Regions from separate parts of the Novosphingobium sp. Gsoil 351 genome, predicted to be linked through region 3. Evidence: predicted binding sites of a transcription regulator. Region 3 holds the regulator's gene; each other region holds the start of a gene.
The links. The regulator LexA, encoded in region 3, represses DNA repair genes until DNA is damaged. The targets are predictions, from matches to a motif close to GTTCCNCNCTTGTTCT.

Region 1 (5,723 bases), 810 kb from region 3:
TGGCGACGACCTCGTGGCCCGCCTCGACCAGCGCGCGCAGCGTCGGCACCGCGAACTCCGGCGTGCCCATGAAGACGACCTTCAACCCCAATTCCGTTCTTCCTGAGCTTGTCGAAGGACCGTCCTTACTTTTGCACCGTCGAAAGGGAAGAGCGGGGCTTCGACAACCTCAGCCTGAACGGTAAAGGGAGATATGGCTTCCTCGGAAATCGAAAACCTCAGCGCCGCCCTGGCCAAGCTTCCCGGCCTCGGCCCGCGCTCGGCGCGACGTGCGGTGCTGTGGCTGATCAAACGGCGCGAAACCGCGTTGGTCCAGCTCGTTTCGGCGCTGAACTCGGTGCAGGGTGCGCTCGTCGAGTGCGGCATCTGCGGCAATGTCGATACCCGCGATCCCTGCGCGATCTGCGCCGATCGCCGCCGCGACCAGCGCCAGCTCTGCGTGGTCGAGGAAGTCGCCGACTTGTGGGCGCTCGATCGCGCCAAGCTGTTCCAGGGACGCTATCACGTGCTCGGCGGGCGGCTCTCGGCGCTCGATGGCGTGCGGCCAGAAGATATCGCGATCGCCCGCCTGATCGCGCGGGTGGCGGAGGGTGGGATCGACGAAGTGGTGCTTGCAACCAACGCCACACTCGAAGGCCAGACGACCGCGCACTATATCGCCGAGCGGCTTGAGAGTTATCCGATCCGCCTGACCCAGCTCGCCCACGGGCTGCCGGTAGGGGGAGATCGACTACCTCGACGAGGGAACGCTCGCCCAAGCGTTGCGCGCAAGGCGGCCGGTGGGCTAGCCGCCGGGCTTGCCGAGGATCGTCTCGGTGTGGAGCGCGCACTTCCAGTTGCCACCTTCGCGCACCCAGGTGCTGCTGTCTGCGCAGTGCAGGTCCATCGCCTCTCCCCGCATCTCGCCGGTCTGGTGGACTTTGTAGGCGATCACCGCGACGTCGTCGGCGGGAAAGATCACGTCCATTTCGCTGAAAGCGAACTTTTCGAGTGTCCACTGGCCTTCTTCGGTCATTTTCTCGTACGTGGCGGGGTCGATCCGCATTGATCCCATGGGGCCGGTGATCAGGCATTCCTCGGCGATCATCGTCGCCGCGGTCTTGGCGTCCTTGTCGACCATGGACTGCCAAAAGCGGATTTCGAGTTTTTCGATTTCGGCGGATTGGGTCATCGCTCGGCTTCTTTCGCTCGTGCGGTTCGAACCGCCGGACGCGCTCCGGGTTCCGCATTGATCGAACGCGCTTCCTTGCCGAATCCCCCGCGCGAGATTATCTGGCGGGCATGGCTATCCGCGAAATCCTCGAAATCCCCGATCCACGGCTCAAGCTGGTCTCCAAGCGTGTCGAGACGTTCGACGACGACCTACGCACACTTGCCGCCGACATGCTCGAAACGATGTACGACGCCCCCGGGATCGGTCTCGCCGCGATCCAGGTCGGCGTTCCGCTGCGCCTCCTGGTCATAGACTTGCAGGAACCCGACGAGGACGCTGAGCCCGAGGTATGCCACGCCCACGGCGGCGAGAGCCACACGCATCGGCCAGTGAAGCGCGCGCCCCGCATATTTGTGAATCCGGAGATTCTCGATCCCTCGCAAGAGCTTAATGTCTATAGCGAAGGTTGTCTCTCGGTTCCTGAAATCTACGCCGACGTCGAACGCCCGGCCGCGATCCGCGCCCGCTGGCAGGATCTCGACGGCAAGGTCCACGAGGAGCAGATGGACGGCTTGTGGGCGACCTGCCTCCAGCACGAGATGGACCATCTCGAAGGCATCCTGTTCATCGATCACCTCAGCCGCCTGAAACGGCAGATGGCGCTGAAGAAACTGCAAAAGCTGCGCCAGGCGGCGTGAGCGCCACCATGTTCCCTGTTGCATTCGGCGTGAGCGCTGCTGCGCTTGCAATGTAGGGTTTCGCCGCGTAGGTTCGCGTTCCGTTCTCTTTTCCGGACGCCTTGGTGAACCCGACTGTTATCGCCCTCATCGCACTGTGCGTTGGCCTTCTTGCCGGGACGGCGCTGGGCTGGTTCGCCGGTTCGCGACCCGCAGCCGTTTGGCGCGCGCGCCATGCAGAGCGTGACGCCGAGGCGCGCGAGGTCGGAGAGCGGTTGGCGCGAATGGTGCCGGAATTGGCGACGATGAGCGAACGCGCTGCGCGCGCCGACTCGATGGCGAACGATCTTGATCGAGCGCGGGAGGATCGCGAAGGTTTGCGCGCCGAAATCGCGCGGCTGCGAGCCGACGCGGCGAACTTCGCCGATCGCGAACGGCTGCTGATCGAGGCTCGCGAATTGTTACTCAAAGAGTTTCAGAATGCCGGGGCCAAAGTGCTTGAAGGCGCGCAGAAATCCTTTCTCGATCGAGCGGGCGAGCGGTTCGCCCAATCGGAAGACAAGAACGAGGCGCGGATCAAGGCGCTGCTCGAGCCCGTCGGGGCGAAGTTGACGCTCTACGAAGAGCAGGTTCGCAAGCTCGAGCGTGAGCGGGTCGATGCTTTCGGCAATCTTTCGGGTCTGATCGAAGGCATGCGCGCCGGGCAGGAGGCGATCCGGGCCGAGGCGCAGCGGCTCGGCAATTCGCTGACCAACGCCCCCAAGGCGCGCGGGCGCTGGGGCGAGCGGGCGCTCCAGAACGTGCTCGAACAATGCGGGCTGACCGAGCACACCGACTTCGATCTCGAGCATTCGATCGATACCGAAGACGGCCGCCTCCGGCCCGATGCGATCGTGCACGTGCCCGGCCAGAAGAAGCTGGTGATCGACGCCAAAGTCTCACTCAACGCCTACCAGGCCGCGTTCGAATCGAACGACGATGCAGAGCGCAAGCGGCACTTCGATCTGCACGCGCGGTCGATGCGCAACCATGTCCAGACGCTGGGGGCCAAGGGCTATCAGAGTCAGTTCGCCGAAGCGCCCGACTATGTCGTGATGTTCGTGCCCGGCGAGCATTTCGTCTCGGCGGCGCTGGAGCACGACCCCGAGCTGTGGGATTTCGCGTTCCGCAACAAGGTTCTGCTCGCCACGCCGACCAATCTGGTGGCGATTGCGCGAACCGTGGCGATGGTGTGGAAGCAAGACACGATCGCACGCGAGGCGGTCGAGATCGGCAGGGCCGGAGGCGAGCTCTACGATCGCCTCGCCACCGCCGCCGAACACCTCAAGGGCATGGGAGGAGGGCTCGATCGCGCGGTGCGCAAATACAACGATTTCGTCGGCAGTTTCGAACGCAACGTCCTCACCTCGGGTCGCCGCCTGCGCGACAAAGGGATCGAGATCGGCAAGCGGGAGATCGAAGACGTCCCGCTGGTGGATGCGTTGCCGCGTCATGGCGATGTCATGAACGCTTCGGAACCGGGCGAGGCGCTGCTCATTGAGGAAGCGGCGAGCGAGGCAGCGCGGGACACCGGGTAATGCGAGGCAGGGGGCTGACGACGTTGGCGGCCGCGCTGGCTCTGCTGGCAGCCTGTGATCGGGCTGCAGTTCCACCCGAAACCGCGCGGAGCGCAATTCCCGAGGCGTTGGCGCCGCCGGTCGCTCCACCCGCGACCCCATCCGCCGCGCCGGTTCCACCCCCCACCGCCAGCGAGTCGCCTGCCGTCGAGGCCCGCGATTGGGCCAAGCCGCTCGTGGCGTTTGTCCCGCGGGACGAATGCGTGCGGTTGCCAGGATACCCTGCGTTCCGCGAGGCGCTGTTCGCCGCGACGGCCAAGCGCGATGCCGATGCGCTCGTTGCGCTGGCCGATCCCGCCATCCACCTCGACTTCGGGGGAGGTGCCGGACTCGACGAATTACGCAAGCGGCTCATCGATCCGAAGGGTGCGTTATGGGGCGAAATTGCCGCGCTCGCCCGGCTCGGTTGCGCGGCCGACGGCACCGTCGCGACGCTCCCCGCGATCTTCTCACGCGTGCCCGACGACGTCGATCCCGGGCGGACGATGCTGGTCACCGGCAACGAGGTTCCTTTGCGGCGCAAGCCTTCGCCCGCCGCATCCGAAGTGCGCCTGCTCGACTGGGCGCTGGTGACGCTCAAGGACGACGGTTTCGATCCCGCCGCGCGTTATACCCAAGTGACCGCCGGAGACGGATCGAGCGGGTTCGTGGCCACCGCCAAACTTCGCAGCCTGCTCGACTATCGCCTGATCGCCGACAAAGGCGAGGGTGGGTCCTACCGGATTACTGCGCTGATCGCCGGCGATTAGGCGCCCTGCGTGAAATGCAGCATCCAATCCGCTCGTGTCGAGCGGATCATACAGCCCGCCGATCGCTCTACGGGCGCAGCGCCGCATCGACCTCGTAAGCGAGCACCGCCGCGGCAACCGCGGCGTTTAGGCTGTCGGCGCGACCGCGCATCGGCATCGTCACGCGCAGATCGCAGGCCGCCTCGTAGTCTTCGGGTAACCCGCGCGATTCGTTGCCGACCAGGATAAAACAGGGTGCCTGGTAGGCCGCACGGCGGAATGGGACGGCCTTTCGCAGCGACGCTCCCACCAATTGGCTGGGACCGGCGCGCAGCCATGGCAGGAACTCGTCCCACCGCGCCTTGGCGATCGGCACCGTGAAGATCGCACCCATGCTCGCGCGAACCGCTTCGACCGAGAACGGATCGGCGCAGTCGTCGAGCAGAATCAGTCCGCCCGCGCCGACCGCGTCGGCGGTGCGCAGCATCGTCCCGAGGTTGCCCGGATCGCGCAGCGCCTGGGCGACCAGCATCAGCGGCGCGGTGCGATCGATCGCGTCGAGCGCGGTTGGCCATTCGGCGAAAACCCCCGCTACCGCCTGCGGGTTTTCCTTCCCGGTGACTTTGGCGAGCAGTTCGGGCGTCAGTTCCAGGACCTCGCCACCGGCATCGTCGACCGCACGTTCGAGCGCGTCGAGCAGGGGATGCGGCTCGCGACCCTCGGCCATCAGCAAAATCTCGGGAATACGCCCCCATTCGCGCGCATCGGTCAGCAGGCGCAGGCCTTCCGCCAGAAACCGTCGCTCCTCGCGGCGATGCTTCTTGTCCCGCAGCGCGCGGATCGCCTTGACGGTGGGATTGGAAAATCCGCTGATCTGGCGGCGCATGGTGCGCACGAGGGCCGCGCCCTCAATCCTCGCCAAAGCCGTCGACGACCAGTCCGACCAGCTTGGCCAGCGCGGTCTCGGCCCCTTCGCCACCGACGACGATCTCGATCGCATCGCCCTTGGCCGCGCCTAGCATCATCAGTCCAAGGATGCTGCCGCCGGCGGCCTCCGCGCCGTCCCTGTATACGCTGACGGTGAGTGAGTCGGGTAGCTTCGCGACCGCGTTGACGAACTTTGCGCTGGCGCGGGCGTGGAGCCCACGCTGATTGGTGATGACCACCGTCTCGCGCGCTTCGCTCAAGCCCCGGCCCCCACGATGCTCAGGCGTCTTGCCCGAGGAATTCGGAGGCGACGGTGATGTAGTTGCGCCCGGCATCGCGCGCGGCACGGGCGGCCGCCTCGACGCTCATGCACTTGCGCGCGCCCGCCAGGCGAATCAGCATCGGCAGGTTGATTCCGGCGATTACCTCGACCCGGCCTGCCTGCATCAGCGAGATCGCCAGGTTGGAGGGGGTGCCGCCGAACAGATCGGTAAGGACGATCGCGCCGCCGCCCGAATCGACCCGTCGGATGGCGTCGGCGATCTCCTTGCGGCGTTTCTCCATGTCGTCATGCGGGCCGATGCACACCGCGGCGATGTCGCCCTGCGCACCGACGACGTGC
Region 2 (5,723 bases), 370 kb from region 3:
TCGGATCGTTCGAGGGCCTGGCGGTCGCCGACCTGTTCGCCGGATCGGGCGCGCTGGGGCTGGAGGCTTTATCACGCGGCGCGGCGACGTGCCTGTTCGTCGAACAGGACGCCGCCGCGATCCGCAGTCTTCGCGCGAACATCGCCGCGCTGCGGGCTCAGGACCGGGCCGACGTGCGCGCTGGATCGGTGCTTGCGCTCGGCCCTGCCAAAGCGCCACTCGACCTGCTCTTGCTCGATCCGCCGTATGCCAGCGGCGCGGGGGCGGTGGCGCTCGACAAGCTGCTGAGACTTGGTTGGATCGGCCCGGCGAGTTGGATCAGCCTCGAGACCGGGCCTGGCGAGGCGGTAGCTATCAAGTCCTTCACCGTCGCTGCCGAGCGTAAGGTCGGCAAGGCCAGGCTCACTCTGCTGCGGGCGGCCTAGCGAACGCCACCCCGGCCAATGTCAGCAACCCCGCCGCGCACAGCAGCCAGCCGACCCGGTCCCCCTGACCTGCCGCGCCCAGCGCCTGTGCCGCGATCGGGGTCAACGCGCCGCCCATGATCCCGCCCAAGGTGAATGCGACCGAAACCCCCGTGTAGCGCACCGGCACCGGGTAGAGCGCGCTCAGGAACCCGCCGAGCGGTCCATAGACGAAGCCCATCACGAGAAGTGCGGCGCTGAGCAGCGCGAAGATCGCGGTCACGCCGGCGTGGGTCAGGATCGGCCCGAAGGCGAGGCCCAGCACCACCGTCGCCGCCGCACCCCAGGCAAGCACTGGCCGCGCCCCGAAGCGGTCGCTCGCCAGCGCCGCGATCCCGATCCCCAACGCGAGGAATCCGATCGCGCCGAGCAAGGCAAGCTGGACATCCTGGCGTGGGAAGCCACGTTCGGTGGTCGCATAGGACAGCGCAAAGGCGGTCGAGAGATAGAAGATCGCGAAGCACGCGATCACCGCCGCGCTGCCCGCCAGCACCGCGCCCGGATGTTCGCGCAGCAGCGTGCCGAAGGGCACCGAAGGGGGCGGCGCACGATCGCGCGCTGCTCGAAACGCGGGGGTCTCCGCGATCCTTAGCCGCACCCACAGCCCTACCGCGACCAGCAGCGCGCTGGCCAGAAACGGCACACGCCACCCCCAGGCGAGAAAATCCGCCTCGCTCAGTCCCAAACCCAGCAGCAGGAACAGCCCGTTGGCCGCCAGGAACCCCAGCGGCGCGCCGAACTGCGGGGCCGAGCCGAACCGCGCCTCCCACCCCGGCGGGGCGTTTTCAACCGCGAGCAGCGCGGCTCCGCCCCACTCGCCGCCAAGGCCGAGGCCCTGCCCGAAGCGCAACATGCAAAGCAGCAGCGGCGCGACCCAGCCGACTCCATACCCGCTCATCACCGCATACGTCGGCAGAAACGCTATAAGCAGCGTCGATCCACCCATGAGAAGGAGCGAAGCGACCAGCGTCGATTTGCGCCCGACGCGATCGCCGAAATGGCCGAACGCGATGGCCCCGAGCGGGCGCGCGAGGAACGCCAGACCGAAGCTCATGAACGCGAACATCGCCTGCGCCTGCGGCGATTCGGCGGGGAAGAAAAGCGGGCCGAAAACCAGCGCGGCAGCGATCGCGTAAACGTAGAAATCGTAAAACTCGACCGTCGTCCCGGTCAGCGCCGCGCCAAGCACGCGCGCGTTGTTGCGGATTTCATCCATCGCTCCCCCTTGGCGAGCCCGCCAGGCAACTCAACAAAAAAGGGCGCCGGTTGCCCGACGCCCTTTCTTGCGACCCTTACGAGGGCTTCGATTTAACCTTGGGTTTTCGGCCCGCGGATCTCGCTGGCGGGCTTGCCCGGCCAGTACTTGAGGGCACGGCTGCGGCCTTTTGCTCCGCCTTCACCGGGGTTCTGGCAGCTGTCTTGCACTTTGCTGGTGCAGATCGGGTAGGCCTTGTCCATCGATTGCGGCGGCGGGGGGCGCGTAATTGCCGGTGGTGGTGGCGACGGTCGTCGTTTCCGGCGTCACGTCGGTTCCCGAGGTGGTCACGGCCGTGGTCGTGGTGGTGGGCGCTACCGCAGCGTTCGCTTGGTTGGCTGTTTTTGCGTTGGCAAGCTGCGCCTCGATCGAGGCCCAGGCGGCGGCACGCTGTTCGGGAGCCAGCCCATAGACCTGGGCGCGCTGCGCGTCGGTCAGCGCCCACCATCCGGTCTGCTGCACCGGAGTTAGCGTCCAGTAATAGGCGCGATAGTCGTTCGGCCAGGCATCATATACGATCCGCCGAGGGCCGGGCCAGCCGTCGTAGGTGGTCTTCTGCTCGGTCGTCATGGTGTAAGTCGTGCCATCGGCCGCGGTGGTCGTCGTGGTCGTCGTCGTTGTTTCCTGGGCCTGGAGCGCGGGGGCTGCGGCCAACGCGACCAGGGTCGCGGCGCTCGCCAGAAGAAGGGTTCGCATGGGGTGCTCCTTGCGCGATTTCGTTTTCGGGTCGGGCAAAATACGCCGTGCCGCGCAATCGGTTCCGGCGCGCCCTTGCCCGCGCCGCCCGCGTTCCCTACCTGTTCACGAATGGCCGACCCCGCTCCCTCGACTGCTGCAACCGTCGAAAATCCGCCGCAATGGCTCGATGGGCTGAACCCGCCGCAGCAGGAGGCGGTGCTCACTACCGAGGGTCCGGTGCTGATGTTGGCCGGGGCCGGCACCGGCAAGACCGCGGCACTCACCGCGCGTCTGGCACACCTCGTCCGGTCGCGTCTCGCCTGGCCGAGCGAAATTCTGTGCGTCACCTTCACCAACAAGGCCGCGCGCGAGATGCGCGAGCGGGTCGGCCAGTTGATCGGTCCGGCGGTGGAGGGAATGCCTTGGCTTGGCACCTTCCATTCGATCGCGGCCAGGATGCTGCGCCGCCATGCCGAGCTCGTCGGCCTCCAGGCGAACTACACGATCATCGACACCGATGACCAGATCCGCCTGCTCAAGCAATTGATCAGCGCCAACGACCTCGATGAAAAGCGCTGGCCCGCGCGGCAATTGGCGGGCCTGATCGACCGCTGGAAGAACCGCGGGCTCAACCCCGGCGATCTTGATGCGGTCGAGAACGAGCTCTACGCCAACGGCAAGGGCCAGCAGTTCTACCGGCTCTATCAAGACCGTCTGAAGGCGCTCAACGCCTGCGATTTCGGCGACCTGACGCTGCATATGCTCAACATCTTCCGCCGCGAGCGCGACATTCTCGAACAGTACCAGCAGCGTTTCAAATACGTGATGGTCGATGAGTATCAGGACACCAACGCGGTCCAGTATCTGTGGCTGCGGCTGATTGCGCAGGCGCGCAAGAATATCTGCGTGGTCGGCGACGATGACCAGTCGATCTATTCGTGGCGCGGCGCGGAAGTCGCCAACATCCTGCGCTTCGAAAAGGACTTCCCGGGCGCGAAGGTGATACGTCTTGAACAGAACTATCGCTCTACCCCGGACATTCTCGCCGCCGCATCCGGCCTGATCGATGCAAATAGCCAGCGGCTGGGCAAGACGCTGTGGACCGAGCGCAATTCGGGCGACAAGGTCCGCGCGATCGGGGTGTGGGACGGCCCCGAGGAAGCGCGCCGCGTGGGCGAGGAAGCCGAGGCGCTGATCCGCGACGGGGTGAGCCTCAACAATATGGCGATCCTCGTCCGCGCCCAGTTCCAGACCCGTGAGTTCGAGGACCGGTTCATCGCGATCGGGCTGAACTACCGCATCGTCGGCGGCTTCCGTTTCTACGAGCGCGCCGAAATTCGAGATGCGCTCGCTTATCTGCGGGTCATCGCGCAACCCGCCGATGACCTCGCGTTCGAGCGCATCTTCAACACCCCCAAGCGCGGGCTGGGCGACAAGGCTCTGGAGACCCTTCATCGCACCGCGCGAGGCCGGGGCATCCCGCTCGCAGCCGCCGCGCTGGAGGTTTGCGATTCCGACGAACTGCCGACCCGCGCGCGCAACAGTCTGGCGATACTGATGCGCGGCCTCGCCCACTGGCGCGAGGTGGCGCAGACGCTGGTACCCGCCGAACTGGTCCGCACGACCCTCGACGAAAGCGGCTATACCGGGATGCTCCAGGCCGAAAAAAGCGCGGACGCGGCGGGGCGGCTCGAGAACCTGACCGAGCTCGCCCGCGCGATGGAGGAGTACGAGACGCTTGGCGGGTTCCTCGAACACGTCAGCCTGGTCATGGATAACGACGCCGACGCCGACGCCGACAAGATCACGATCATGACGATCCACGCCGCCAAGGGGCTGGAGTTCGACTACCTCTACCTCGTCGGCTGGGAAGAAGGCGTGTTCCCCAGCCAGCGCGCGCTCGACGAGGGCGGGCTGGCCAGCCTCGAAGAGGAGCGCCGCCTGGCCTACGTCGCGATCACCCGCGCGCGGCTGCGCTGCACGATCTTTCACGCCGCCAATCGCCGCATCTACGGTCAGTGGACCAGCTCGATCCCCAGCCGATTCATCGCCGAAATGCCCGCCGCGCATGTCGAGCACGAAACCACCCTGAGTGGCGGCGCGTCGCTGTGGCGCGCCCAGTTCAGCGAGAACGACGATCCCTTCGCCAGCGTCGCCCGTAACCAGCCGTCGCGCATCATGACCCGAGGCCCCGGCTGGCGGCGCGCGGTCGCCACCGGCTATGACACGACGCCCAAGCGGATCGCCGAACCTGGCCGCAGCGCCGCGAGCTTCGCCGCCAAGCCGCGCACCGACATCGCCATCGGGATGCGCGTGTTCCACGACAAGTTCGGCTATGGCGCGGTGATCGACCAGGAAGGGAACAAGCTGGAGATCGAGTTCGAAACCGCCGGGCGCAAGCGGGTGATCGACAGCTTCGTCAAAGTGGCGGATTAGGCGAAGCAACGCCGATCAACCAATCCGCAAGGTTTCCCGACTAGGTCGCATTGACGGTCTTCTCATGCCGTCCGGGGGAACACATGGCTGAACTGATCCGCTGGACCGAGCGCCTCTTCCTGCTTGCGCTATCCGCCGGCGTCGTCGCGCGCATCGCGCCGCGGGTGATTGACCATCCCCAATTGGCGATTTTCCTGCTTGCGGAGCTTTTGGGGATGGTGCTGGTGCTCATCCAACGCCGTGGTGAGTGGTCGAGTGATGCCTATCCGCTGTTGGTCGCGTTCGTCGGGACCGGCGCAGTGTTGCTGGTCGTTCCGGATGGATCCCAACTGATCCCCAACGCGGCTTCGGCCGTGCTAATCTTCGGCGGTGCGTCAATTTCGTTGGCCGCCAAAGTGTTTCTCGGTCGCAGTTTCGGACTGGTCGCCGCCAATCGGGGAGTCAAATTCGGCGGCGTTTACCGCCTAGTCCGACATCCGATGTACCTCGGCTACATCCTCAATCAGGTCGGGTTCTTGATGTTATATTTCTCCCCGTGGAACATCGCGGTCTATGCGGTGGCCTGGACCGCGCAGTACTTGCGCACGGTCGAGGAAGAGAAGTTCCTCCGCCGCGATCCTATATATCGCGAATATGCCGAGCGGGTGCGATTTCGCCTCGTACCGGGAATCGCCTGACACGCCTCGCTTAGCCCAGGGACTGGGCGAGGAAGCCCGGCACTGGTCCATTCCAGCCTTCGTCCGACATCTCCTCGACCAGCGCGGGCTCGCGCGGCGCGGGCGTGGGCTTCGGCGCAACCGCTTTCTGTGCGGGGGCCGAACGTTCATCGCGCGAAACACGCTCGGAACGAGAACGCGGCGCGTGGTCCTCTCGGCGTGGCCGGGGCGTAG
Region 3 (5,723 bases):
TCACCGCTGTGCTCCTCTTAGGTGGTCGCCGCCGCACCCTCCGCCAGCCGATCGCGAATGCGCGCGAGCGACTCGTCACGGCCGAGCAAGGCCAGCACGTCGAAAATTCCAGGCGAAGTCGTCTGCCCCGTCAGCGCCGCACGGAGTGGCTGCGCAAGCTTACCCAAACCCAGGCCGCGCTGTTCCGCCTCGGCCTTGAGATTGGCTTCGAGGGTGGCTGTTGTCCAGTCATTTGTGGCGCTCAGCAGGGTGTGAAGATCGCCCAGCAAGGCCAGCGCATCACCGGTCAAAAGCGCCGCCGCCTTGGACTCCAATTCGAGCGGCCGGACCGCGAACAGGAACGCCGCGCCGCGCGCCAGTTCGTCCAGATCCTGCGCCCGCGGCTGAAGCTCGGGCATGGCCTCGATCAGCTTGCCGATGTCGCGCGAAGTATCGAAATCGAGCGCCATCCCCGCCAGCCGAGGCGCGACCAAATCGGCCAGCCGCGCGGGATCGGCCTCGCGGATGTAGTGCCCGTTGAGATGGAGCAGCTTCTTGGTGTCGAATCGCGAAGGGCTTTTGCCGACCCCGTCGAGGTCGAACAGCGTGATCGCCTCGTCGCGCGTGATCACCTCGCGGTCGCCGTGCCCCCAGCCGAGCCGCAGCAGATAGTTGAGTACCGTCTCGGGCAGCAAACCCAACTCGTCGCGATAGGCGTCGACCCCCAGCGCGCCGTGGCGCTTGGACAGCTTGGCCCCGTCGGCGCCGTGGATCAGCGGGACGTGGGCATAAACCGGTCGCGCCCAACCATCCTCGACTTTGGCCATCGCGTCGATAATGACCAGCTGGCGGAAGGCGTTGTTGAGGTGGTCGTCGCCGCGGATCACGTGGGTTACTCCCATATCGCGATCGTCGACCACCACCGCGAGCATATAGGTCGGGGTTCCGTCCGAGCGGAGGATTACGAAATCGTCGAGCTCGGCGTTGCCGACGGTGACCCGACCCTGGACGCGATCGTCGATCGCCGTCTCGCCAACTTGGGGCGCCTTGATCCGCACCACGAACGGCAGGCCAGCGGGAGCCTCGCTGGCGTCCCGGTCACGCCATTCGCTCGCGATGCGGAACGGGCGACGCTCGGTCTGGGCGAGGGCGCGGCGCTCGGCGAGTTCCTCGGCCGTCAGGTAGCAGCGATAGGCGTGGCCCGATGCTAGCAGTTGCGCCGCGACCTCGGCGTGACGCTCGCTCCGCGCGAATTGCAAGACCGGCGGCTCGTCGCCTTCGAGACCGAGCCACGCGAGCCCATCGAGGATCGCGGCGATCGCGGGCTCGGTCGAGCGGGCGCGGTCGGTGTCTTCGATCCGCAGAAGATATTTGCCGCCATGGTGGCGCGCGAACAGCCAATTGAACAACGCCGTGCGCGCGCCACCGATGTGGAGAAAGCCGGTTGGCGAGGGCGCGAACCTGGTGACGACGGGAGCCGAGCCTGGAGTCGCTCCCGATACGCTGCTTGCCATGACCCTGCGCTTCCGTTTTGATGCCGCGGCAATGGCTTCGACCGCCGCCAGCGCTGCCGACCCGATCCCCGAAGGGGCGTCGCGGCCTTGGCGCGTCGGCCTTGGCTTGTCCAGCGTACCGGACGCTATCGAGGCGTTCCTCGCTGCGCGCCCGTTCGAGCGAGGGACCTGGCTTGCCGTGGCCTTCGCCGGCGGTATCGCCGCCTGGTTCGTCCTTCCCGATACGGCACGCTGGCTGGCGGTGTTGGCCGGATGCGCGGCGATCGAGCTCGGCGCGCTGGCCGGACTGCGCGGCGATGGACGGCATCCATACTTGCGGGCTGCGCTGATCGGGGTGGCGCTGATGATCGCCGCGGGGCTGATCACGGTGTGGACCAAGTCGACGCTCGCCGGAGCAATACCGCTGGATCGCCCCACGATAGTGACCCTGACCGGAAGGATCGTAGCCCGCGAAGAGCGCGGTGCCGAGGACCGCTTGCGGCTGACGTTGGTTGCGCGCGGGGTGCCGGGGCGCGCGGCAGTGCGGGTGCGAACGACACCCCCGCGCTGAGCGAAGGCGCGGTCGTCCGCAGCATTGGCGAGGCTGATGCCGCCGGCCTCGCCAATGCTGCCCGGCGCCTATGATTTCGCCCGCGCTGCGTGGTTCATGGGGCTGTCGGCGACCGGAAGCGTGCTGGCCAAGCCCGAGGTATTGACGCCGATGCCGGGCGGGAGCTGGCTCGGCCGCGTTCAACGCAGCCTTTCGCGACATGTCCGCGAGCGGCTGGGCGGCACGCCCGGGCGATCGCCGCGGCCTTTGCCAGCGGCGAGCGTGGCGCGATCCTGGCCGCAGACAAAGATGCGATGCGCGATGCAGGGCTGACCCATCTCCTCCCGATCAGCGGATTGCATGTCAGCGCGGTGGTCGGTGCGGCTTATGTCCTGGCGATCCGCCTGCTCGCGCTGTGGCCGTGGCTGGCGTTGCGGGTGCGCCTGCCGCTCGCCGCCGCCGCGACCGGGGCGCTGGCCGGGGTCGCCTATGCTTTGCTGACGGGCGCGGAGGTGCCGACCATCCGCTCGTGCATCGGCGCGGTGCTGGTGCTGATCGCACTGGCGCTGGGGCGCGACCCGTTGAGCATGCGGATGATCGCGGTCGCCGCGTTCGTGGTCATCCTGTTCTGGCCCGAAGCCGTCGTCGGGCCCGGCTTCCAGATGAGCTTCGCCTCGGTCATCGCGATCGTCGCGCTGCATTCGGCCGCGCCGGTCCGGGCGTTCCTGGCGCCGCGCGATGAGGCGCGGCCGGTGCGGCTCGCGCGCCTGCTGGCGATGCTGCTGGTCACAGGAGGGGTGATCGAGCTGGCGCTGATGCCGATCGGTCTGTTTCACTTCCACCGCGCCGGGGTCTATGGCGCACTGGCCAACGTCGTCGCGATCCCGCTGACCACGTTCGTATCGATGCCGCTGATCGCGCCGGCGCTGGTCCTCGACGCTGTCATCCCTGGGGCCGGGCTGGGCGCGCCCGCGTGGTGGGCGGCGGGCAAGAGCCTCGAACTGCTGCTCGCCCTTGCGCACTGGACGGCGGCGCAGCCCGGCTCCGTGGCGCTGCTGCCGGGGATGGCGCGCACGACCTTCGCGCTGTTTGTGGCAGGCGGCCTGTGGCTCGCGTTGTGGAGCGGACGGGTGCGGCTTTTGGGGCTGGTTCCGGTGGTGCTGGGCTGCGCAATGCTCGCTCGTCTTCACACACCCGACCTGTTGATCTCGGGCGACGGCCGCCATGTCGCGATTCCTTCCCCCGACGGTCCGCTGCTCGTGCTGCGTGAGAGCAAGAGCGAGTTCGCCACCGACAATTTGCGCAAGAGCGCGGGGATCGACGGCGCGCGGATCCCGTTCGAACGCTGGCCCGGCGCTACATGCAGTGCAGACTTCTGCACGGTGGCTCTAGACCGCGCCGGGCGCGTCACCACGCTGCTGATCGGGCGCACGCGCGAACGGATCGACGAACGCGAACTCGCCGCCGCCTGCGAGCGCGCCGACATCGTGGTCAGCGAACGCTGGCTGCCCAGGAGCTGTCGCCCGCGCCAGCTGAAGGCCGATCGCGCGCTGCTGACGCGAACCGGCGGACTGGCGATCGATCTGGCGGATGGCCGGGTGCACACGGTGGCGGAGAGCCAGGGTGAGCACGGCTGGTGGCGGCCCCCGCCTCAGTGATATCGCCGCAGCAACCCCGCCAGCTTGCCCTGCACTTCGACCTCGCCCGGCTTGTAGATCTGCGGATCGTAGGCACCGTTCGCGGGATCGAGCCGGATCATGCCGGCTTCTCGCCGCAGGTATTTCAGCGTCGCTTCCTCGCCACGGATCAGCGCAACCACGATCTCGCCATCGCGCGCGGTGTTGGTGCGCCGCACGAGGGCGTAGTCGCCGTCGAGGATGCCTGCTTCGATCATCGAATCGCCCGACACTTCGAGCGCATAATGTTCGCCTGCGCCCAGCAGCGCGGCGGGGACGGGAAGGGTGGACTGGCCTTCGAACGCCTCGATCGGCATGCCCGCGGCGATCCGCCCGTGCAGCGGCAGCTCGATCACGTCGTTGGCCGGAGCGCCTCGCGTTACAGGCGCGCGTAGAGGGGCAAGCGCATCGTTCGCATTCGCCGGGCGCGGGGTTGCTTTGGTCACCGAACCTTCTGGGGTCTTGATCACTTCAAGCGCGCGCGCGCGATTGGGCAGGCGGCGGATGAAGCCGCGCTCCTCAAGCGCCGAGATCAGGCGATGGACGCCCGACTTGGACTTGAGCTCAAGCGCCTCCTTCATCTCCTCGAACGAGGGCGAGATTCCGCTGGCCTCGAGCCGGGCCTGGATGAAGGTGATCAGTTCGTGCTGCTTGCGCGTCAGCATCGCCCGGGCTCCTCGATTGCACTACGTCCGCCAAATCACGAACGAACAAGGAACAATTAAGCAACCGCTGCCGCCTCGTCAAGCAATACCGCCGTTTTCCAGCCAATAGATCGGCACGATGTCGCCAGCCGTGGCCGCAGGCGCGTCGATCGCCCGGCAAATCAAGGCGTTGGCGTGGGCCAGCGGGCGCAGGGCGCCGCTGTCCTGCTCGGTCCCGGCGGTAACTTCGCCGTCGGCCCAACGCGCGCGCAGGAACTCCATACGCTTGCCCCCTGGGGGCAGCGGCGCGGCAAGCCGTGCCGGAAAGCACCGCGGCAGCGGCTGGGCGGCGCCAAGCGCGGCGCGCAGCAGCGGCAGCATGAACAGAAATCCCGTGACGAAAGCCGAGGCCGGGTTCCCGGGTAGCCCCAGGACGATCTGGCTACCTCCGTCGTTGGGGCGCCGGGCGACGAGCAGCGGCTTGCCCGGCTTGATCTTCACCCGCCAGAAATCGATGCGCGCGCCGGCATGGGCGAGCGCGGGGCGGATCAGGTCATGGTCGCCTACCGAGGCGCCGCCGCTGGTGACCACGATATCGGCCGGGCGCGCAGTCTCGAAAGCTTCGGCAAGCGCCTCGAGCCTGTCGGGAATCGGACCCAAGCGGCGGATTTCGATCGGAAGCCCCGCCACGAGCGCGGCGAGCATCGGCGCGTTGCTGGCGGGCAGGTGATGCGGCAGGCCGGGGACGCCCGGCGGCACGAGTTCGTCGCCGCAGTCGATGACGATCAGCCGCGCCGGGCGACGAACCGCGAGATGCTGGTGCCCGGCGGCGATCGCGAGGGCCAGTTGGGCCGCGCCGATCCGTGTTCCCGCAGGAAGGAGCAGGTCGTTTGCGCCAAAGTCCAGCCCGGCGCGGCGGACATGCCGGCCGGGCCCAGCGGCCGCCTGGAGATGGCGCAGAGTCTCGCCCTCGCGCGTGCAATCCTCCTGCAGCAGCACGCGATCCGCGCCCTCGGGCACGATCGCCCCGGTCGAAATCCGCGCCACCTCGCCCGGTCTCAGAGGCCGATCGAGCGGACGTCCGGCGGCGCTTTCCCCGATCACCCGCCACGGCCCGGATTCCCCAGCGCGCACCGCGTAACCGTCCATCGCCGACATCGCCGCCGCGGGCTGGGTACGCAACGCGGTCAGCGGTTCGGCAAGATAGAAGCCAGCGCAGTCCTCGATCGAGCGGTGCTCGACAGAGAGCGCGGGCGCCAGGGCCAGGAGGCGCGCCTGGGCTTCGTCCAGCGACAGCGGCGGCGGCTTCATGCCGCGGGGGCGAACCAGTCGCCCGACTTGCCGCCGCGCTTTTCGATCAGGCGGATCGGGCCAATGACCA
Region 4 (5,723 bases), 420 kb from region 3:
CGGCGACTGGTCGATCTCGATCACCTTGTCGCACAGCTCCAGCCCCTTGATCCGGTCGTGCGCGCCCGCCAGCACCCGCGCGCCGTTGAGCGCGCGCGCGGCGCCGGCATAGAGCGTGTCGATCGTCAGGCTCGACTTGCCGCTGCCCGAAACCCCGGTGACGCAGCAGAACGTGCCGAGCGGGAACTTCGCCGTCACCCCGCGCAGGTTGTTGGCGCGGGCGTTCTCGACCACGATGTGGTGGCCGTTGCCGCGGCGGCGGACCGGCGGCACCGCGATCTTGCGCGCGCCCGACAGGTACTGGCCGGTGAGGCTTTCGGGCGCGGCGAGGATGTCGGCCAGTACCCCCTGCGCGACGATCTCGCCGCCGTGGACCCCGGCGCCGGGGCCGAGATCGACGATATGGTCGGCGTGGCGGATCGCGTCCTCGTCGTGCTCGACCACGATCACGGTGTTGCCCAGATCGCGCAGGCGTTTCAGGGTTTCGAGCAGCCGGTCGTTGTCGCGCTGGTGGAGGCCGATGCTCGGCTCGTCGAGCACGTAGAGAACGCCCGACAGGCCGCTGCCGATCTGGCTGGCAAGGCGGATGCGCTGCGATTCGCCGCCCGACAGCGTACCTGAAGTTCGGTCGAGGTTCAGGTAATCGAGCCCGACATTATCAAGGAAACCAAGCCGTTCGTTGATCTCCTTGAGGATCGCCCGCGCGATCTGCTGCTGCTGGTTGTTCAGTTTCGGCTCGAGCGCGAGGAACCACGCCTTGGCGTCGGCGACGCTGAGCCGGACCGGGCCGGAGATGCTCTCGCCCGCGATTCGGACGCTCAGCGCCTCGGGCTTGAGCCGCGCGCCGTGGCAGGTCTCGCACGGTTGCGCGGTCTGGTACTTGCCCAGCTCCTCGCGCATCCACGTGCTCTCGGTCTGAAGCAGGCGGCGGTTGAGGTTGCCGATCACCCCTTCGAACGACTTGCGCACGGTGTAGGATTTGCGCCCGTCCTTGAAGGTCAGCGGGATCGGCTTGCCCTTGGTCCCGAACAGGATGGTGTCGTGCACCGCCTCGCCCAGCTCGCTCCACGGGGTGTCGAGATCGAACCCGTACTCCGCGCCCAGGCTGGCGAGGACCTGCATGTAGTAGGGGCTCGGCGGGTTGGACTTGGCCCACGGCACCACCGCGCCCTTCTTGAGGCTGAGCGCCTCGTTGGGGACGACGAGCTGCGGATCGAACAGCAGCTTTTCGCCCAGCCCGTCGCACGCCGGGCACGCGCCCTGCGGGGCGTTGAAGCTGAACAGCCGCGGCTCGATGGCTTCCAGGGTGAAGCCGGAGACCGGGCAGGCGAACTTCTCGCTGAACACGATGCGGTTGGGGGGCAGGCCCGCCCCTTTCAGGTTGGTGCCCTGCGCGTCCTCTTCCTCGCGGCCCGGGACGTTGCCGTCGGCCAGATCGACATAGGCCAGCCCGTCGGCCAGCTTGAGCGCCTGTTCGAAGCTGTCGGCCAGCCGCGTCTCCACGCCCCCTTGTTCGGGAGTACTGGCGCGCACCGCGATCCGGTCGACCACCACCTCGATGTCGTGCTTGAACTTCTTGTCGAGCGCGGGGGCGTCCTCGATCGCCATCGTCTCGCCATCGATGCGCACGCGGGTGAAGCCGGCGCGCTGCCATTCGGCGAGCTCCTTGCGGTATTCGCCCTTGCGCCCGCGCACCACCGGGGCGAGCAGGAACAGCCGCGTCCCCTCGGGCAGCGCCATCACCCGGTCGACCATCGTGCTGACCGTCTGCGCCTCGATCGGCAGGCCGGTCGCGGGCGAATAAGGCACCCCGACGCGCGCCCACAGCAGGCGCATGTAGTCGTAGATCTCGGTCACCGTCGCCACCGTGCTGCGCGGGTTGCGACTGGTGGTCTTCTGCTCGATGCTGATCGCGGGGCTGAGGCCGTCGATATGCTCGACATTGGGCTTCTGCATCATCTCGAGGAACTGGCGGGCGTAGGCCGAGAGCGACTCGACATAGCGCCGCTGGCCCTCGGCATAGATCGTGTCGAACGCCAGGCTGGACTTGCCGCTGCCGCTCAGCCCGGTGATCACGATCAGCGAGTCGCGTGGCAGCGCCACGTCGAAACCCTTGAGATTATGCTCGCGCGCGCCCCGCACGACGATCTGATTGACGGACATAAGGGTGGTTCTGTTCCAGATTTGTTCGCGGGAGGCAAGGGGAAGGCAGGAGAAGGCCACAGGTGGGGGGCGCAGGCCAAGGTTGCAACTCGGCAAGCGCGCGATCGGGCGATGCGATGGCCCCAAAGTAACCCGCGCGGGAAACGGCGGACGGCGCGCGCCGAACCGCCCTGCCCGCGCGCCCGGCTGCGCTGCGTTTACCCCAACGCACTGGAAAGACTTAACCCTCTCGGCGAATACTTGGCGGGAGGGAAAAGGGAGGGTCACCCATGAATACCAGGCTGTTCGCCGGCGCACTGGCGCTGGGCATCGCGTTCGTCTCCACCGCGGCGGTCGCCGACGATCCACGCGATCCGTCGATGCGCAGCCCCGCGGCGCGGGCGCGCGACAAGGCGATCATCAAGCGGCTCAACGAAGACCAGCTCGCCTATATCCAGCAGCGCGACGCGCGCTACGCCGAAGGCTGGCGCGCCTACCGCGAAGGGCCGCGGGTCAACGCCTCGCGCCAGGCGCAATACGAACGCGAGATGGCCGCCTGGCGCCGCGCGGTCGCCAAGTGCCGTGCCGGCTATCGCGAGTATTGTGCGCGCTAGTCCCCGGCTTCACCCCAGCCGCCGTCCTTGCGGCTCGCCCGCAAAGGCACCAACAGCACCGAGCCGTCGCGATAGGGGCCGCCGATGCGCCGCGGGCGGCGAGGCGCTGGGGGCTGCCCTGCCTGGTCGCTCGTCGCTCGGCATCGGCGTCTCGTCCCCCGGTCGGGCATAAATCGGCGAATGTCGAATTGGTACAATTTTCTGCGAATCGCTTGGCTTAAGGAGAGCCTGACGACGCCCCACGTCGGACAATGCCTCCCCAGGCTCCACCCGTTCGAGACCACGCTGATGACCGCCGATACCGCCCCCCGCCCCACCGCTCCCGCCATCGGCCTGTTCGGCGGCGGAAAGCCTGCCCCTCAGGCCGCCGAGCCCCAAGCCGCCGTGTCTGACCAGGGCGAGCCGACCTCGACCCAGCGCAAGTCGTTCGCCGACTTGTTCCGCGCCGATGGGACAGAACTTCACGCGGCCTGAACAATCGCCGCCAGCCGCCCGGCCACTTCCGCAAGTGTGAGCCGCCTCACCGCGGTATCGCCGCGTGGATGCGATACTGAGAATCATGATGTACTGGAGATCGACGATGCGCTTGTTGATGCGCAGCCAGGCCCGTGCGGCACATGCTCCGACGATCCGCGCAGCGGCCAAACCGATCGCCGGCGAAGAACGCCGCGCGTGGATCGAGGCGCTGTTTGGCGATCATCTGCCCCGCACCCGCCCCGAGCGCGAGCGCGCGATCGAGGTGCTGGTGGGTGACGCAGGAGTGTGGCGGATGCTCCACCAGGTCCGCCACTCGATGGCCGAGACCAGCGCCACGATCGAACGCCTCGCCCGCGCGGCGCTGGAGGATAAGCCGCTGAGGGCAGCGTAAGCGAACCCTCTAGGCTTTGGGCGCTCCTTGCGGGTGGTTGGGCACCAACACCAGTTCGCCATCCTCCACCCGCCAGCCCTTCAGCCGCGAGAGGAAGTTCATCCCCAGCACGTTCATCCCCTCCATGCCCGGCACGATCACCGCATCGAGATCGCGCGCGACGACGTTGCCGAAGCTGAACTCGCCGATCGTCGCAATGCGCGCCATCAGCGTCCCGCTCGCGGTGCGCAGTTGCACCGGCATCCGTCCCGGCGAAGGCTGGATACCGCTCTTCCCGGCAAAGACCTCGGAAACCGCGGTCAGCGTCGCGCCGGTATCGACCAGGAACCGCCGCGGCTCGCCGTTGACCATCGCCTCGATCCAATAGTGCCCGTCGGGCGAGAGGGGGATGCGGGTCTCGCTACCCACGATGCGCTGCGCGGGCAGGCCGACTTGCGGTAGCGCCAGGTCGAGTGCAGGGTTTGACAGCCGCGCGACTTGGAGCACGGTCATCCCGACCACCGCGATCAGCGCCAGATTGCCGCCTGCGCGCATGATCCGGCCGGCCCGCGGGGTCGCGCCGCCGATCAGCGAGCCGGCGAGCGTCACGACCATTGCGATCACCGCCGCGGCAAGCAGCGGCGACTGCATCAGGCCCGAGGTCCAGCCGGGCAAGGCTCCATCCACGTCCATCTTCGGAAGATCGTGGCGGGCCGCGCCTTTCGCAAGCCTGAAGCCCCAGACGGCAGGCATTCTGGTTAAGCCTGCGAAGGCTGGCGTTAACCAGGTTGCTCCACCCAGCCTTGAGGGGGGCTGCGGCAGAAGCGCGCCATGCACCGGCGCATTCTTGCCGCGACCATCGCCACACTGGCCGCCACCGCGCTGCCAGCGGCCGCGCATGCCGCGGTCGCGTTGGGGACGATGCCGCTGGCGCTGGCCGCCGCCGCGTCGTTCGAGCAGGGCCAATGCGCCGCGCTCGCCCAGCCCGCCGCGGGCGAGGCGCGCGCGGTTCCGGCGGCGCTGAGCAAGTCGGCGGCGATCCTCGGCGGACAGCCCAGTGCGCTCGAGTTGATGCGCCAGCAGCAGGCCGGGCTGGCGCCATCTGCCGCCGTACCGGCGCTGCCTGGCACTGGCCTGGTCCCGCGCTCGGGCGGGGAGTGCGCAATGTTCGTGCGCCCGGAAGTCGATTTCGCGACGATGCGACCGGGATTAGGCGTCCGCGTGCCAGGTGCCGACGATTTTCTTGGCAGCCGCCGCCTTGCGGTGCGCAAAACCGGGTTCGACGCGCAGTGGAACCGCGTGCGTCATGGAAGTTTGGGGGCGGGCTTGGCCGGGGTGAGTGGGGGCCATCCCGGCCAAGCTGCCATCGCGGCGGTCAACAGCTGGGCCAACGCGAAGATCCGTTACGTCGAAGACCGCCAGCTCTATGGTCAAGCCGACTATTGGGCCGACGCGCGGACCACGCTCAAGCGCCGCGCGGGCGATTGCGAGGACATCGCGCTGCTCAAGATGGCGCTGCTCGCGGGGGCCGGGGTGCGCGGCGAGGACATGTACCTGACCATCGCCCGCGATCTCGCCCGGGGCGCCGACCACGCCCTGCTGGTGGTCAGGAGCGAGGGCCGTTTCTGGCTGCTCGACAACAACACCGACCGCTTGCTCGACGCCAGCGAGGCCAACGATTACCGCCCGATCCTGAGCTACAGCTCAGGCGGAAAGTGGCTGCACGGGTACTGATCTTCAGGTGTTGCGCTCCGGCGCGCCCATAAAAAGCGGCCGGGCGAGGATACCTCGCCCGGCCGCCTTGCGTGACAGGCTAACTCAGAACTTGACGCTGCCCTCAACGTAGACCTGGCGGCCGCGGTTCTGGTTGAGGATGATGTCGTCGCCGACCGGGACCCCGAAGCCGTTGGCGGGCGCCAGGAACGGACGGTCGCCAGAGGTCTGGGTGACGATCTTGTCGGCCAGGTTGACCCCGACCAGGGCGATTTTCCACCGATCGTCGCGCTCGCCGAAGGAAATTCGACCGTCGATCGTCGCAAACGACTTCTGGACGTAGTCGGTCCGCCGCGCATTATTGGTGATGTAGCGCCCCGAATATACCACGTTCGCGCCCAAGCCGA

Region 1: the regulator LexA is predicted to act here: its motif matches at 1,929-1,944, upstream of rmuC (DNA recombination protein RmuC).
Region 2: the regulator LexA is predicted to act here: its motif matches at 2,508-2,523, upstream of GKE62_RS02735 (ATP-dependent helicase).
Region 4: the regulator LexA is predicted to act here: its motif matches at 2,176-2,191, upstream of uvrA (excinuclease ABC subunit UvrA).

The regions. Positions count from the first base shown of each region.
Region 1 covers NZ_CP046120.1:134,374-140,096, forward strand. The annotation lists gene fmt (methionyl-tRNA formyltransferase) at 1-85, opposite strand, end outside; partial or broken gene recR (recombination mediator RecR) at 194-788, shown strand; gene GKE62_RS00645 (nuclear transport factor 2 family protein) at 785-1,171, opposite strand; gene def (peptide deformylase) at 1,282-1,851, shown strand; gene rmuC (DNA recombination protein RmuC) at 1,956-3,407, shown strand; gene GKE62_RS00660 (hypothetical protein) at 3,407-4,195, shown strand; gene GKE62_RS00665 (RNA methyltransferase) at 4,263-5,060, opposite strand; gene GKE62_RS00670 (HPr family phosphocarrier protein) at 5,083-5,361, opposite strand; gene GKE62_RS00675 (PTS sugar transporter subunit IIA) at 5,381-5,723, opposite strand, start outside.
Region 2 covers NZ_CP046120.1:575,385-581,107, forward strand. The annotation lists gene rsmD (16S rRNA (guanine(966)-N(2))-methyltransferase RsmD) at 1-425, shown strand, start outside; gene GKE62_RS02725 (MFS transporter) at 403-1,680, opposite strand; gene GKE62_RS02730 (hypothetical protein) at 1,861-2,415, opposite strand; gene GKE62_RS02735 (ATP-dependent helicase) at 2,527-4,833, shown strand; gene GKE62_RS02740 (isoprenylcysteine carboxylmethyltransferase family protein) at 4,917-5,510, shown strand; gene GKE62_RS02745 (DEAD/DEAH box helicase) at 5,521-5,723, opposite strand, start outside.
Region 3 covers NZ_CP046120.1:945,720-951,442, reverse strand. The annotation lists gene GKE62_RS04530 (citrate synthase) at 1-4, opposite strand, end outside; gene gltX (glutamate--tRNA ligase) at 18-1,493, opposite strand; gene GKE62_RS04520 (hypothetical protein) at 1,525-2,043, shown strand; gene GKE62_RS18785 (hypothetical protein) at 2,080-2,355, shown strand; gene GKE62_RS04510 (ComEC/Rec2 family competence protein) at 2,337-3,680, shown strand; gene lexA (transcriptional repressor LexA) at 3,674-4,363, opposite strand; gene GKE62_RS04500 (molybdopterin molybdotransferase MoeA) at 4,442-5,653, opposite strand; gene moaC (cyclic pyranopterin monophosphate synthase MoaC) at 5,650-5,723, opposite strand, start outside.
Region 4 covers NZ_CP046120.1:1,366,836-1,372,558, forward strand. The annotation lists gene uvrA (excinuclease ABC subunit UvrA) at 1-2,163, opposite strand, end outside; gene GKE62_RS06505 (hypothetical protein) at 2,433-2,756, shown strand; gene GKE62_RS06510 (hypothetical protein) at 3,045-3,230, shown strand; gene GKE62_RS06515 (hypothetical protein) at 3,349-3,624, shown strand; gene GKE62_RS06520 (TIGR02281 family clan AA aspartic protease) at 3,634-4,296, opposite strand; gene GKE62_RS06525 (transglutaminase-like cysteine peptidase) at 4,435-5,337, shown strand; gene GKE62_RS06530 (TonB-dependent receptor) at 5,422-5,723, opposite strand, start outside.